DNA from 2 places in the Pseudoalteromonas sp. NH0006-46 genome. Region 2 is predicted to be linked to the other one. Evidence: riboswitches for the same ligand, from Rfam matches in the RefSeq annotation. Region 2 holds a riboswitch; the other holds the start of a gene.
The links. Region 2 has a riboswitch for lysine ahead of dapA (4-hydroxy-tetrahydrodipicolinate synthase). Riboswitches for the same ligand answer to the same signal wherever they lie in the genome.
Positions count from the first base shown of each region.

Region 1 (8,277 bases), on a different contig from region 2:
TTACGTTTGCTCCAATAAAATGCGTTACCTTAAAATAACACACATCATTTAAATGTGTATTATTAAAAGGTCCTAAAAATTAGTTTAGTTTGATGAATATGAATGACTAATTAATGTTAATTCGTCATTCAAAAAAGTTAATGTTCTACTTCTATCCAATCTTTTTCATCTACCCAGTTTTGTGCGCCATCTTTTACTGAACGAATCGGCACAATGTAGTCACAACTTATTTGTGGCTTAACCGAGGCAAATATAGGCACAAAGCCAAAGCTTAATGCGGTTTCTATAATTGCTTTTTGGTTTTGCGGGTCGATATCGGCCGCTTCATCTATGTAAATGGGTATACGGTAAAGATTTTGTTCTTGATCGCTTAATAAGTAACGAATAAACAACATGCCACATAATAACTTAATGGTTATACGTGTTCCGTTTGAACCAGCTGAGTCTATTTTTTCAAAGTGTTCGGTATCACCTGCGCGGTTTACCACTTCAAAACGAATGTCGAACAAATCAGTTAAGGTTAGGCCTGCTTTGTCTGAAGCAAGTTTTATTAAATGATCTTTTGCTTCGTTTACTGCGCTTTCGCTGTAAGGTTCTTGGCTTAGTAAATCAAGGGTGTCGCCTTGCTCAAACTGATGCGACGTGCTGATAATGGTATCAATACTATCAACCAGCATTTTGCGCGGTATTACGTTAATTTTAAACGCTTGCAGGTTAGAAATACGGTGCTGGCTTATACCTTTATTAAAGCTATTCATTTCGCGGCGAAGGCGGTCTAAATCTTCACGCAAGCCTTTAATAGTGGCGGCCACTTCGGTCAGTGCTACGCGTCCTTGGCGCTCAACGGCATCGCGTTCGTTATCAAGGTTGTGAAATGCGCTAATTAGTTTTTGGTATTTAGTAAATTCGTCGTTTTCGTTATCGAACTTAGTAATGCCTGCGTTATAAACATGCAAATAGGTATTTCGCACGTTTATGTCAAAATTGCGCAGCTCTTGGCAGTCTTTATTAAAGTAATGTACTAGGTCGCTTAAGTTATCAAAGTCGACTGTTATATCAATCATGTATGGGGTTACTTTCCCGCTGTATAAATCGAGAGTGTGATCAATTCGCTCGCTTTTAACTTGGCGTAGGCGCTCGGTTTGGCGATTAATTTGCTCTTGCTTTGATTTAATTAACGAGCGTCTGTCTGCAATTGAGCCGCTATTTTTTTGAATGTCTTGCAGGTAGTCGTCGACTTGTTCGCGCTCTGCTAATAATTGCTCTTTTAGCATGGCTTGCGCTTCTACCGACTGCTGCATTACCTCAAATTGCTCTAAGCGTTTTAGGGCGCTCTCAAGGCTCATTAGCTCATCGTAGAGTGCGTCTTTTTCTTTTTGTTTATCTGCAACATTGGCTGCAACGTCACGTTGTTGTTTAAATTCTTTTAACGAATTTTCAAGTGCGTTGAGCTGGGCGCTTAATTGCTCTTTATTTTCACCGCTTTGCATTTGCACAGGTGAAAGCTTTTTAAGTTTAATACTTGCACCTGGAAGCGTTAGCACACCGCCTTTAACGTTTTCACTTAATAGGGATAAAAACTCCCCAAAGGCGTCTTCATCGTCAATGGTTATATCGCCATTAGTGGTGGTTGCAAACGAGAGTAGGTCGGGATTTAAAATGCGCGATATTTCTTCTACTTCTTTAAGCGATAGATCTTCGCGCATACGGGTAAACAAATTAAACTCAAGGTTTTTAAGCTGCAGTTTTAAACTTTTGATTTGTTTTTGCGTTTCGCTAATGCGGTAATCAAGGGTGTGCAGGCTTTGGCCTTGTGCGCTGGTTATTGAGTGCGAAAGCGACTCGTAATCGTGCTTAAGCTGGGCAAGGCTGGTTTTAATTGTGGCTTTATTTACCAGCTCAAACTCGCTTTTAAGGGCGCTGTAATCTAAAAACCATTGTTCAATTTGAGTTTGTTTGCGTTCTATATCACGCGATTGCTGTACGTATAGGCTTTGCTTTTGTTCAAACTCGTGTTTTTCGTGTTCTATGTCTTCAAGTGCAATACCGAGTTCATTTAATTGATCTTCTTGATAGGTATCAAAGTCAATTAGGGCTTGGTCAATTTTAGGTGCGTAGGCTGCTAACTTACCTTTAAGTACGGTCTGATTTTCAAGCATTGATTCAAGCGCACTTATTGGCTCTTGCATTGATTCAAGGGCTTTTAATTCACGTTTAGCGCGGTTTACTTTATCAAACGAGCGACGCCATACTTCGTAAAAATCGACCTTAGAGTTAGACATATGGCGTTCAAACACACGCAGCATAAAGCGTTTAACATCGCTTGCGCCTAATTTGTGTAAGTTAAGAATACGCCTAAAAATTTCTTTATAAATAGCTGAGTCTTGCACGTTATTAAGCGGGATCATTTTTAAATTAATGTCGCCGTCAAAGGGTGTTGCGCCGCCGGTAAGTAGGGCGTTTAGCTCTTGTGCTTTTAGCTCAATAGGGTTGTAATTAAGCGACTTTAAATGATTAAACAGCTTGGTAAACTTAATTATGGTATTACCTTGCGTGTACTGCGCTAAATCAAGTTTGCCCTGATAACAAAAGTACTGGTGTGCGTAACCGGCTATTTTACCAAGTCCTGCTACACCAATAACGACCGAGCCATGAGGGAGGTTAGCTTCAAGTAAAATGTACGACTGATCCGATGAAAAATAAAACTTACGGGTTTCATCTAAATCGTGCCCGTCCCATTCGGTAAGGCGTAAATCGTTGATAAGCGGAAATTGCAGGGCGTTAATAACCGAGCTTTTACCGGTATTGTTTGGCGCACAAATAGAGCTGCTTTTATCAAGCGGGATCACACATTTTGCATAACCTGCGGTATTAAGTAGGGCGAGTTTACTCAGTCCGTATAAGTTTTTCATTCCTCGTCCTCCGTAATGTAGGTTTCTTCGTTTACTTCCATTAATGCATCTATATAGCGGTGAATTGGCGCTTGCAGCATAAAGCCGCCTTCTACTTCGCGGGCGAGGCCTAAACGTACCATGCGCAGGTAAACGTCTTTACGTAAATCTGAGCCCGAAAATATCTCCAGCTGATCAAACAAGTGCTTGTTAATTTGCACTAGTGTTTGCATCAGTTCTAAATCGTTTACTTCATCAAACAGGGCGCGCATTGGGTCTTTACCCGTGTTGGCGTAGTGTTCAATTAAAATGTAAATAGTGAGCGCAACAGCACGGGATATTTTCCCCATGTTTGGTGTACTTTCGTCGCTGGCAAAATAGTAAAAGCCACGGCTATCGTGTTTTAGCTCATGACCTAATGCGGTAAATAGTGCGCTGTAAGATTCAATGTATTGGTCAAGCTCTTGCCACATTACGTTGTCTTGTTCACAAATGTGGTAACCCGCCGTTAATTTTTTATTGATTGCTTGCAGGTGAGTTAGTTCGTCTAGGTTTATATGTGTCATGGTAATTACTTATCTGCCTTAGTATTAGGCTGAACGGCTAAATCTGGTGCCTGAGAATTAAATGGATAAAGTGAAAAGTGCTGTCCGGCAATTTTAACACGCGCTTTTTCATCGCTTTGGCTAATGTTAATGTCGCTATCGCTGATTAGTTTTTGATATAAAAATAGCATTTCGTCGGCGTCTAGCTCGGGATAGCTTTCATCTAAAAATTGCAGCAATGGCTGAGGCTTTTTACGTTTTTTGTTAAAGCGTTTTGCAAAGCTTGTTTTTACATCATTGTAGTCAGGTATGTTAGGCGTTATAAAAGCCGGCACGTCTTGTTGCTCTGGGAGCTGGTATTCTTCGTGTTCAAATTCCACCAAGCTTGCCATATAGGCAACTATATGGCGCTGCTGGCCAAGCGAATAGCGCTGAGAGTCGCTTACAAAATTTGGCTGTACAGCACTTAGCATATTGTCTACGCCATTTTTACGTACAAGGCCGAGCACTTTTGCTGCCTGGCGAGTAACTAAGTTATTACGGCGCAGCTCTTCGCGCAGTGGCATGAGCATATCGGCGCTTTTACGTAAGCTTTCACGCCCTATTAAGTGCATTTCGAGTATGCGAGTTCGTAATTGCTCTAGCATGCGTTTGTCGGTATATGCTTTACCTGAGCGCTCAATGTATTCTATTTGCTTACTAATTTGTTGCTCTATTATTGTAAAGCAGGCATGAAAATCGCCCCTAATATCGACCATTTCAAGCATTGGCTCTATGTATTCGTCAAAGGCCTCTATTACTGCCTTATAGCGTTTTTGCAGCGATTGCACGCCATGGTCAGATTTAGCGTGTTCGACTATATTTAATATGGCGTTTTCGTTGTGTGAAAAAAGCTTCATTATTTTACGTACCCGATCATCCATAATGCGGCTGTAGCGGCGTAAATCGTCAAAGTCTTCAACGTTTCCTGCGTTATCTAATTTATTACCTAAGCGGGCTAAATCATCAACTAATACGCTAATTTCTTGCGCTAAACCTAAGTGCTCTTCTTGGAGTAAAAAAGTAGCAAAATCAGCAATGGCACGGTTAATTTCAAGCTGCGACGATTTAGCGAGTGGAATTAAAATATCTTGATTGAGCAAGCGATTGGTTTCTTTGTATATGCGCTCGTTTGACCACGTGGGCTGTTTTTGTTTTATGGCATTTTGCACGTCTTTTAGGCTAAAGTCGGCCATTTTAAAACGTTTAAATAATAACTCTAAAACCCCCCAATGTTCGCTAAGGGTATTTAGTCGCTTTTTAGCTGGGATCATAAGGCGTTACAACATCCTAGTAATTTATTATTGAGAATTTAGAAGCGTCTCATTATTACGTATTCTAATTAATCTAGCCTGTATATAGTATTCGTTTTTAAGACTATTTAATAATAGTTTTTGCATAGCCGCAGTGCTAACATTCGCGCCGAAAATAGGCACGTTGAGAGGGACTTTACGTGTGTTCTTTAAAACAATATCAAAGGTTATTTAATACCCATGGTTTCCACGATTATTCTAACCCTGATAGCGATCGGATTCTTATTGATCGTTATAGAAGATATCATCCATGTAAATAAAGCTAAAACCACGCTTTTTTTTGGCACGCTTTGCTGGATCCTCCTGTTTATTTTCCCCCTGCATGGGCAAAGCCCAGAGCAAGTGCAAGAACTCCTTAACGAAAATATTTTAGAGATAGCATCGCTGTGGTTGTTTTTAATGGCCGCCATGACCTTTGTTGCTTATTTAAACTCAAAAGGGTTTATCGAAAATATTGTGCACAGAGTGATGCCAACAAGTATTAGCGAACGCAAGCTGATGTTTTTGGTTGGGGTATTTGCGTTTTTGTTTTCGTCTGTTTCAGACAACGTAACAGCCACGTTAATATCGCTCGCTGTGGTTATGTCGTTAAAACTGCCGCCTAAAAAACTCATAAAATATGCCACGCTCATTGTATTTGGTGTTAACTCCGGCGGTGTGTCGTTAATTACCGGTGACGTTACCACCTTAATGATATTTTTAGATGGAAAAGTAACCATTGCTAACTTATTACTGCTTATTGCACCTGCATTTATCAGTGTTATGTTGTTAGCGGCAATGTTAAGTATTGGCATGAAAGGGGAAGTGACCTTTTCTAAGTCAGGGAAAAAACGCATAGAAAAAACCGATATCACTATCGCAGTTATTTTTGTTTCTACAGTTATCAGCATACTCGCGTTGAGTGTTATTTACAGTGTACCGCCTTTATTAACTTTCTTATGTGGTTTATCAATTATGTTTTTAGTGGCGCAATTTTTAATGCGCAAAAAAGACATAAACAAAAATATTATCGACTACGTACGCGACATAGAATACGACACCTTACTGTTTTTCGTCGGGGTTTTATTATTGGTAGGCGCATTAAAAGAGATTGGCATGCTAAGTAAGTTTACCGACCTTTACACCGTTATGGCGCCACAGTACGCTAACTACTTAATGGGTATTTTATCGGCTGGGGTAGATAACGTGCCGCTTACCGCTGCTTTACTAAAAGCCAATATAGTAATGAGTCAGCAAGATTGGTTGTCGTTTACTTATGCAACCGGTGTTGGCGGGTCAATGCTTATTATTGGATCGGCTGCGGGTATTATTGCCATGAGTAAAGTAAAAGAGCTAACTTTTATGAGTTACTTACGTTTATCGCTGTATTTGTTAGTAAGTTATACCGTTGGCTACGCGGGCGCGTATTACATGGGCGGGTTTGTTTAAGTTTTGCTTAACTAACCACATTAAAACGCTTGACAGCTAGACGGCTAAACGTTAACTTTCAAACCCCGCTTAAAAGTGGGGTTTTGTTTTATTAGCCATTGGTTAATACAACATTCAGAAGAGGTGCGATACTTAGGTATTTAATGGTAGGTGACGAACGCCCATAACCATTAAAGAGGGAAGTACTCGCCGAGAAAACCAACGTTACGTCGATGTTGTTTTTCGGTTTATGGGGCTGAATCCTCAAAACTGTCACCAATCTAGGTGGAGAGCTTCTGGCAGTGGATTTACCTTCATGCATTCACTTGCCAAGTTCTTCTTGTTTTATCGCGGTTTGGATACCGCAAAAGGAGACTAAATGACTACCCAATCAGTGCCGCAAACAGTATCGGGCGTTAAATCAGATTACATCGTTGCCAAGTTTGGTGGAACCAGTGTGGCTAACTTTGATGCGATGAGTCGTTGTAGCGAAATTATTGTTGCCGATAAAAGTGTTCGTATTGTTGCTGTGAGCGCCAGTGCCGGCGTAACTAACCACTTAGTTGCACTGTGTAAAAGTGATATTACTAGCGAACAACGCCAAGAAAATATTGACGGTGTTCTTGCTATTCAACAAGCCATTTTAGATGAATTATCACTTGATGCCGATTTAGCCGTAGGCTTTAACGAAACATTAAAAGCATTTCAAGCACTCGCTCAGCAACAACTGACTACTGCACAACAACACGATGAACTGTTGAGCTTTGGTGAACGTTTATCGTCGTATTTATTTGCGCAAGTGCTGCGTTTAAAAGGCTTAAATGCCGATCGGTTTGATGTACGCCAAGTCCTTAAAACAGACAGCCAGTTTGGAAAAGCAACACCTAATGTAAGCGCAACAGCACAAGCTGCAAAAGAATATTTAATTCCTCTATTAGATGAACAAGTTATTGTAACGCAAGGTTTTGTTGGTAGTGACGAATTTGGCCAAACAACAACCCTTGGCCGTGGTGGGTCTGACTACAGTGCCGCTTTACTTGCAGAGGCAATAAACGCTAAAAGTGTACATATTTGGACGGATGTAGTGGGGATTTTTAGCACCGACCCGCGTTTATGTGTAAAGGCGTCGCCTATTGCCCGTTTGAGCTTTGATGAAGCCGCTGAAATGGCTACCTTTGGAGCTAAGGTATTGCACCCAGCGACTATTTTGCCAGCCAGTCGTAGTCATATTAATGTATTTGTTGGTTCAAGCCGCGAACCTGAACGCGGTGGTACGTGGATAGAGCGTGAAAAATCGCAGCAACCAGGTATACGCGCTGTAACGCAACGTAAAAACCAAATTTTGCTTACCCTTAAAAGCCCTGAAATGTTACTGGCTAGCGGCTTTTTAGCCCGTGTATTTACTATTTTAAGCGAGTTTAATATATCGGTTGATTTAGTAACCACCTCTGAAATCAGTGTGGCAATAACGCTTGATAACGCGCCTAACGCATCACGCCCAGAGCTAGACCAAGCGTGTTTAGATAAGCTTGCTGAATTTTGCCATGTATCGGTTGAGAACAACTTAACGCTGGTGGCGCTTATTGGTTCAGAAATTCAACTTCGCCAACACGAAATGAAGTTAATGCAGGTATTAAGCGACTTTAATATTCGATTAATTTGTCACGGTGCAAGTAAGCACAACTTATGCTTTTTAGTTGAGCAGAGTGAATCTGACAACGTGGTTCAGGCTATTCATAGCCGGTTATTAGAGGCTTAAATACTAAGCGACTGTTCGGTTAATAAAAAGCATCGCCAGTCGGTGCTTTTTTTATGCACTAAGGTTAAATCAAATGCCTCTGTTTGCGTGCTAACAACTTGGCTGCTTGAAGCAAGGTTTGCTACCGCAAGTTCGGTAAATACATTGGGACTAAGTAATTTCGCAATAGGGCGGCTAGTTGCTTTAGCTAATGATTCTTTCAATGTCCATATTCTAAAAAAGGTATTGGCCTGGCTTTGCGTATTAGGTTGCAATGTAATTAACGTCACTTCGTCTGAGTGGTAAAAATGTTTGGCTAGTTTTTCAATTGGGCGTGTTAGGCT
Region 1 is NZ_BAAJML010000004.1:142,690-150,966, reverse strand. It holds gene AC27I2_RS10415 (DUF4136 domain-containing protein) at 1-1, opposite strand, end outside; gene AC27I2_RS10410 (AAA family ATPase) at 138-2,912, opposite strand; gene AC27I2_RS10405 (condensin complex protein MksE) at 2,909-3,457, opposite strand; gene AC27I2_RS10400 (hypothetical protein) at 3,463-4,749, opposite strand; gene nhaD (sodium:proton antiporter NhaD) at 4,969-6,216, shown strand; lysine riboswitch at 6,327-6,499, shown strand; gene lysC (lysine-sensitive aspartokinase 3) at 6,575-7,954, shown strand; gene AC27I2_RS10385 (4'-phosphopantetheinyl transferase family protein) at 7,951-8,277, opposite strand, start outside.
Region 1: it holds a riboswitch for lysine, as region 2 does, so the genes downstream of both, lysC (lysine-sensitive aspartokinase 3) here and dapA (4-hydroxy-tetrahydrodipicolinate synthase) in region 2, are expected to answer to the same signal.

Region 2 (8,277 bases):
AAAGCCACTCAATACAGATCCGCGCGGTTGTGTCGATTTACAAGCGTGTAAAGGTAAATTAAGCGATTTAGAAGCCGATGGTAAATCAAGTTATGTGGTACCGGTAACCATTTATGATGGTGACAATGTAGTTGCTGAGTTTGAAGGTGTGTTTGCCATAAAAAAATAACGAGTAATTTTTAATTAAAAAAGCCAAGCACTTAATAATTAATGCTTGGCTTTTTTATGCGCTGATTTTATAACAAATCGGTTAATAAGATACCCACGCCAATCCGCTCAACATCGGCGTTGTAATCAATTAGGCTTTCACCGTAGCCGTTAAAGTATTGCGCGTAGCCACGAACGCGGCCCCACAAAGGAAATGACCAATCAAGCTGAAGTGCACCGCGATTGTCTGAATTTAAATTGTTGCGAGTCATAAAGCTAAATTCATGATCGTGATAACGATACGCACCACTAAATTCAAAATACCCCATGTATTTGTAAATATCGGGGTTATCGTCACCTTTAGCGTCTAGCAGATCTTCTTTTTCGTCTTCAGCTATGCGGTACCAAGGTTTAAAACTAAAAACAAAGCCTCGGTTTTCCCAAATGAAATCGGCGTAAATACGGTTCCACGAGCGCGAGTTTGGTTGGCTACGGCCATTTGACTGGTGCGATATACCGAGCACAATAGCCATTTCATCGCCCCAGAGTACGTTTTCTGGATCAAGGTAATTTATCCAAAAAATTTCTGGCTCGTAGTTAGTTTCACGAAATGGCGATGAAATTTCCGAGTTATAAATTTGCCAATACGATTGCAGGGTAAAGCCAAAATACAATGCTTGGTCTTCGTCAGAGAATTCGTCAAACAAGGGGACCTTGATTGAAAGCTGATATTTAGCTTCTAAGTTATCGAGTGTATCACCATCTTGTTCGTCTGTGAGCTCGTCAAAACGATCGAACGGGCGATCGTTTGGATGCGATACATATGATAATGGCAATATGTAATTACGTTTATGGGGTGTGATTACATTACGATTTTTTTTGCCTACCTCTTCACGTGCTTGGCGTTTATCAAGTGCGGTCAGTTGTTTGTTTTCTTCCAGTGCAGAGCATTTTTTACGAAGCTCATCGAGTGTTTGCTTGCCATCGCCCCCAATCACTTCATTCAAAATACATTGCTTGACGAGTTCTATGCTGCTGTCTTGCTCGTTTGTTGGTACTTCGTCTTGCGCAAATGCTGCGGTACTTAGTAAAGCTGAAAGGGTGATCCAGTGGCGCCAGCTCATTGTAATTCCTTGTGAGTATTGGGTAGGTTGTGATTTATTTTATTATAACGCTTTTTACATTAGGTACAGTGAACTTTTACTGAACTGTTTACATTACGTTAAAAGCGGTACTGATAGATCAAAAGAAAAGCGGCCTAAGCCGCTTTGTCTAATGTACATTAACTTAGGAGATTAATGTACTCTCACGCAATGAGAAGGGTGAGTGATAGCGCAGTGCGCTATAACTCAAATATGTTGGTAAAAAATTTATACAACTCAGTGCCTTGGTTTACGCTTGCCGAGGCAAAGTGCAAAATAGCGATGGCATCGAAATCGAGGCTGAGCGTTTGTAGTGGCTGCTCACTCAAGTAGCGCTCCATGCGTAAAACATGTGCAATGGGCTCGCCTGCTTTAATATGCCCACCTAGTGGGGCTACATATTCAACCATGCCGCCAATAGGGGCGTAGTAAGCAAAGTAGTCATCTAAATGGCATGCGTAGCGGGTTATATTGCTCGGTTTGTGTGGTGCGTCTACCAATACGTTTTTATGATTTAGGTAACTTAAAATGCTATTTGCATCGTTGAGTGCTTCTTTTAGGTCTATTTTTTCTTGGCTACCTAGCTCAACCGTAAAGGCTTCTACCTGTACGTTGAATGATCGCCCTTGCGCGCTAAGTGCATCACTTAGGTGCCACCATGGGCAAAAGCTTGCTTCGTCCATGGCGCCATCAAAGTCGCTTGGGATGAGCAGTATATGTTCAATATTAAAATAACGAGCGCTGTCGGTTGCATACGCTGGGCAATATAAGTGCTTGCTTGAGATAGGCCCTGTGTGTAAATCGAGTACTATGTCGGCTTGGTGCGCAAGCTTTTGCAAATTAAGCGCAATGCGTTTACCTGTATTGAGTAAATAAGCGGGGCCGTTAAGTTTGGCATCTATTTCATCAAGCAGGGCTTTTTTAAAGTTACTTTTTAAAGCTGCATCGCCGTACTGGCTATGATCTTTGGCAAACTGGGTGACTAAATCACTATTGTAGTGATACATGCGGTTCCAGTTAGTGCCAGTAATCGGGTCGAATCGGCCAAGGGTAAATTCCCCTGATTTTTGGTTACACCCAATAGGGTTAGCATAAGGTACTAAGGTAATGTCGCCTTTTAAATTGAGCTGTTTTAATTGCTCTAACAGCTGAAAAATAACCGCGTTACCTTGTACTTCAGCGCCGTGCATATTTGCTTGAATATAAACACTTGGCCCGCTGCCATCGCCTTTTAAGCGATACACAGGAATAGTGAGAGGCAAGCCGTTTGCCACTTCCCCTACTACAATGTTTTCTTGGCTGATTGGTGTTGTTATGCTCATGTTTATTACCTTAAATAGTGGCTGGCATCTTCTGCTTGGCGTACACAGGTGAGCTCACCATTGTGTAACACATATTCTGCTGCCAGCTCATGGCATAAAAAATACGGCATGCTTTCGGTAAAACCATAGGCGCCACATTGGCTAAATACCAGCCAGTCTTGCTCGTTTAAATCGCTTGGTAAGTTATGCTCGCCTAAGCAATCAAGGGCCGTACATAACGGCCCATATAAGCTCATTGCTTGTTCTGGCGCTGTTGATTCGCGCAGTAACGCCGCAGGAAAATCTTGGCTTGTAACAGCAGGGCGCAATAAGTGGTTAATACCACCGGTTAAAATAACTTGCTGTTGGCCGTAGTTTTGTTTGCACTCAACGACGGGGTTAGCGTAATGACCGCATTCGCCTACAGCGTAACGGCCAAGCTCCATCCATAGCTCGTCTACACCCGCATCTTTTTTAATTTTTGCCAGCGCGGTGATTAATCCATCCCACTCAAGTGTTGCATCGTTTGGTGTGTAAGGAATACCTAAACCGCCGCCTAAGTCTAAAACTTTAAGGTTTATATTTAAGTTATTAGCCAAGGTGGTAAGCGGTGCAATCATTTGCGACCACAGCTCGCTTAGCTTTTGCGTGCTAAGCATGTTACCCCACTGAAATATATGTAGGCCATCAAAGCTAAGGGCTGGGTAATCGGCGGTATTTAGTGCTTGCCATTCATCGCAGCCAAGCCCAAACGGAGTTAGGCTGTCGCCGCCTAGAGGATTTTTTTCACCTTCAGGCCAGCGTAGTTGCACACGTAATAAAACTTGCAGCTGCGTATTTTGCAGCTGCGCTTGTTGGTTTAACCAACGCACTTGATTGAGGCTTTCGGCAACAAATATGCGCACACCGCGCTCAATAAAGTGTTTAATTTGTTTAGGGCTCTTTGCAGGCCCTGTGTTGAGCACGCGCTGCGAACTAATACCTTGTGCAAGGACTTGTTCAAGTTCACCTTTACTTGCAACGTCAAAGTTAAAGCCTGCGCTATCTAAGCTTTGAATAATCTTAGAAAGCGGGTTCGCTTTTACTGCATACCAAAGTTTTACATCGGTTTGCGCAACTAAACGCGCAAGGTGTGCGTTTAGTTTATCTAAGTCGTAAACAAAAAAAGGGGTATCAAGTTGCTGTGTAAGCGTATTAACAGAGGTTTTGATTGGCGTGCTCAAAAAGCTCATTATCGTAAAACCTCTTCTAGCAATAATGATGCATCGCTTTGTTCGTCGCGGTATTTAACAATTAACGCACACGACATGCTTAAGCCTTGCTCACGTGCCCATTCGTTAGACGCCGGGCGAGAGCCAGGTATTACAATTGCGTATTCTGGGATTGGTTCGCCTTTATCAAGCTGACGCTCATTAACGCAGTCGTATACCGGAATGGTTGCAGATAAGCGTACGCCTGGCGCTAGTACTGCCCCTTTTTTAACAACTACGCCTTCAACAATGACACAACCTGCGCCAATAAAGGCATCGTCTTCAACTACTACAGGGCTTGCACCAATTGGCTCAAGTACACCGCCAAGTTGCACAGCTGCGCTCAAATGTACATTTTTACCTACTTGTGCACACGAGCCTACTAATGCGTGGCTATCAACCATCGTGCCTTCGTCGATGTATGCGCCAATGTTTACGTACGCTGGTGGCATAATAATAGTGCCTTTAGCTACGTATGCACCACGGCGAACGCTTGAACCACCAGGTACCATACGCACGCCGTCGTCAGTACTAAACTCTTGCGGTGCAAGGTTGTGTTTATCTACAAAACCACCTGCAAACTCAGTGTTAGTGCCATTTTTAAAGGCTTCTAAAATGCCTTGTTTTACTTCTACGTTAGCTTCCCATTGCCCGCTTTCGTTTTGTGATGCTGCGCGTACTGCGCCCGATTCTAAATTATTTAGTAGTTCTAACCAGCTCATTATAAAAACCTGTATTTAATGCCAAGATAAAATGGTGTCGTTTGCAGTAGTAATGCAATCGGTTTGCGTTAACTCAAGATGCGTTAAAGGTGGGCGTAGCAACGGGCTACTTAAGCGGCCTTGTTGGTGCATTAACACTTTAACGGGAATAGGGTTTGCTACAGCAAAAAGGCTATTAATAGCGCGAGTCCACTGAGCAAATAAATTGGGGTGTTGGCCACTTAGGCTGCGTTTTACAAACTCATGCGTTTGTGTTGGCCACGCGTTTGCTGCAACCGATACTAAGCCTTTTGCGCCAGCTTGCGCGAAATAGGGCATAAGTGCATCGTCGCCACTGTATAGCGCTAAATTAGGTGCGGCTTGTCGGTATGCTTCAAATTGGCTGATGTTGCCACTGGCTTCTTTTAACGCCCAGAGCTTTGGATGCGTCTGTAAATTTTCGATGGTTTGCACCGGAATACTTACACCGCTTCTACCTGGTACGTTGTACAACATACACGGGTGCGCGCTTTCGTTTAATAAGCTTTCGTACCAATGAGTTTGACCTACAGCCCCTGGTTTTGCATAAAGGGGCGAGCCTAGTAAGTAACTGTGAATAGGTAACTGATTGCAATAGTTAACCCACTCTTTCTGTTGGGCTAAATTGCTACCGCCTACAGCAACCATAAGCGGTACACTGGGCTTTAGTTGGCACACGTGCTCAACAATGGCTTGTTGCTCTTTAAGTGTCAGCGCTAAGCCTTCACCTGTACTACCAAGGAGTAAAATACCGTTGTGTGCCGCTTCTTGTTCACTAACGAGAGTTGTGAGTGTGTCGTAGTCAACATTACCTTGTTGATCAAACGGCGTTACAAGCGCTGTCCACAGTGCGTAGTCGTCTAAATTGAAGTTGTTGATCATCTCTTACGAACCTATAAGGTGTTCGAGATATTAAAGGGGCTTTATGATGTGAGCCGCATTAACGTCGTTCGAACAGTATTCGAAGAGCGAATGGGCTTAAAATAATAGGGCGCACGGCCTTATTATTTAAGACCAGAAGCTCTCCACCAAACTAATAAGCTGCTAAAAAACAGCTCTTGGTGACAGTCGCTAGGATTCAACCTAGTCGCCCGAAGTAATTGCTTCGCAAAAGCGTTTACCTCTCGGCGGTATTCCCCTGGCGTATGCTCACTGGAGTTTGCGCTCCTAACATACGCTACCTGAATAACGCACCTCTTCTAGCCCTTTGTATTTTGTTTAACCGCAAAAGAGTTAGCAAAATACAATTTAAATAGGGTAATTGCGGCGATTAAAACATTTTAGCCGTCTAGGTGTCAAGCTGCTAAATATAGATTAGCTCATCGAAAATAGCGGTGGTTACGTATTGGCTGCTTTTCTCGTACACTAACCCTATGAGCAGCGAGGTATTTAATAAGTATGGAAAAATTTAGTGATATTTATAAGCGAGCGGTAGAGCGAAAGGGCTCTGAAAAAATGCTTAAGTTATTACTCGCAAAACCTTTATCTAAAAAAGCGTTAAGTACGTTAAGTGACGACGATTGGCTTGAAGAATTTACCCGAAAAGTTTTTCAAAGTGGCTTTTATTGGTCGGTAATAAATAGTAAATGGCCGGGCTTTAGAGAGGTTTTTTGGGAGTTCAGCGTTGATAAGTTATTAATGATGCCGCCCGATATGCTAGAGCAAAAAGCAACGGATGAACGCATTATTCGTAATTATAAAAAAGTGAAAACGATTCCTGAAAATGCTTACATGATCCACGAAATAGCACAGGAACATGGCAGCTTTAGTAAGTTTATTGCCCAGTGGCCAACAGATAATATTATTGGTTTATGGGCGCATTTAAAAAAACACGGTGCTCGGTTGGGCGGCAATACAGGCCCCTATGCTTTAAGAGCGCTTGGTAAAGATACATTTTTACTTTCGCGCGATGTAGAAAGTTACTTAAGAGCGCATAAAATAATTGATGGCGGGCTGCAAACTAAAAAATCACTCACTGCTGCGCAGGCATTTTTTAATGAAATGCAAAAGCAAAGTGGTTTAAGCATGCAAGAGCTAAGTTTAATTGTGGCCTACGGTGTGGGTGACAATCGCGTAGGTATAAGCCAACAAGCTGAGGATTAATGATGAAACTAGTGCCGAGATACACAGACATAGCAGATAACTTCGCGATAGAGGATCAACCCTCAAGCGTTGCTGCACCGCAATTGCTGCTGTGGAACGCATCGTTAGCTAAGCAGTTTAATATAGAAATTGAGCCGCAGCTGCGTGCAAGTACCTTTGCAGGCAATGAGCCACAGCAAATAAAGACGGTAGCGCTTGGCTATTCTGGGCATCAATTTGGACACTTTTCGCCTCGCTTAGGTGACGGGCGCGCGCATTTGCTTGGCGCTATAAATGACGATAAAAACCAGCTATGGGATATTCAATTAAAAGGCTCAGGCGCTACCCCGTATTCTAGAGGTGGCGATGGAAAATGTGCACTAGGCCCTGCTATTCGTGAATACGTAATGAGTGAAGCTATGCACGCATTAGGTATTCCAACCACTCGCTGTTTAGCTGTTGTAGGCACAGGCGAAAGCGTTTACCGCAACCCGCCTCAGCCTGGTGCTGTTGTTACTCGCTTAGCAAGTAGCCATATTCGGGTAGGCTCGTTTCAATATTTGGCAACACAAGGTGATATTGAAGGTTTAAAAAAGCTAGCGGATTTAGCTATTGGACGTCATTACCCTGAAATAAAGAGTGAAGGCCCAGAACGGTATCTAGCTTTTTTAGAATCAGTGACTAATAATCAGGTAAGCTTAATAATTAATTGGATGCGCGTAGGATTTATCCATGGTGTTATGAACACCGACAACACGCTAGTCAGCGGTGAAACCATAGATTATGGCCCGTGTGCGATGATGGATAATTTTGACTTTGACACCGTATTTAGCTCTATAGATAAACAAGGGCGTTATGCTTTTGGTAACCAGCCAAATATGGCGAGTTGGAATTGTGCACGTTTAGCTGAAAGCCTTATCCCATTAATTAGCGATGATGAAGAAAAAGCCGTGTCATTACTGACTCCCGTCATACATCGTTTTTCAGAACAATTTAATACTCAATTTACAGTAATGTGGGGCGAAAAATTAGGCCTGGCTGGCGTGAAAGAGGGCGATAAGGAGCTTGTTTCTGAGCTGTTAACATTATTGCAAGAGTACCATCTTGATTACACCAATACTTTTGATGCATTGACGGAGTTTGTGAATGGCAACGCAACTTTTCCTGAAGAACTAACTGAGTGGGCGAATAAGTGGCAAAGCCGAATAAGTAACGATAGCTACAAAATCATGCGAGCAGCCAACCCACGTATCATTCCGCGAAATCATATAATTGAAACAATATTAGCTGAATATAATGAGCTTGGTTCAAGTAAGCTGATGAGTCGTTTTATCAAAGTGGCTAATAATCCGTACTTATTCAGCGATGATATGACCGAATTTCAAAAGGTGCCTTTAAATGATACTAACTACAAAACCTTTTGTGGTACTTAAGTGTTGTAAAAATAGATAAGTTAATGATTATAAATAACGATATTTTAGAACAGAGATGTTCATTGATTGAGCAAAGCAAATTCTGGTGTTACTATCTAAATGTATAAAGATAAGTTAGTTTCATTGTGAGCAAGAACAATTAATTGAGTTGTCTTTGTGTCTTCTGCAGATTATCGATTTAT
Region 2 is NZ_BAAJML010000002.1:73,769-82,045, forward strand. It holds gene AC27I2_RS05175 (bifunctional GNAT family N-acetyltransferase/hotdog fold thioesterase) at 1-169, shown strand, start outside; gene AC27I2_RS05180 (phospholipase A) at 237-1,271, opposite strand; gene AC27I2_RS05185 (succinylglutamate desuccinylase/aspartoacylase family protein) at 1,490-2,611, opposite strand; gene AC27I2_RS05190 (PLP-dependent decarboxylase) at 2,617-3,822, opposite strand; gene AC27I2_RS05195 (2,3,4,5-tetrahydropyridine-2,6-dicarboxylate N-succinyltransferase) at 3,822-4,562, opposite strand; gene dapA (4-hydroxy-tetrahydrodipicolinate synthase) at 4,578-5,462, opposite strand; lysine riboswitch at 5,591-5,787, opposite strand; gene AC27I2_RS05205 (DNA-3-methyladenine glycosylase I) at 5,979-6,683, shown strand; gene AC27I2_RS05210 (protein adenylyltransferase SelO) at 6,686-8,095, shown strand.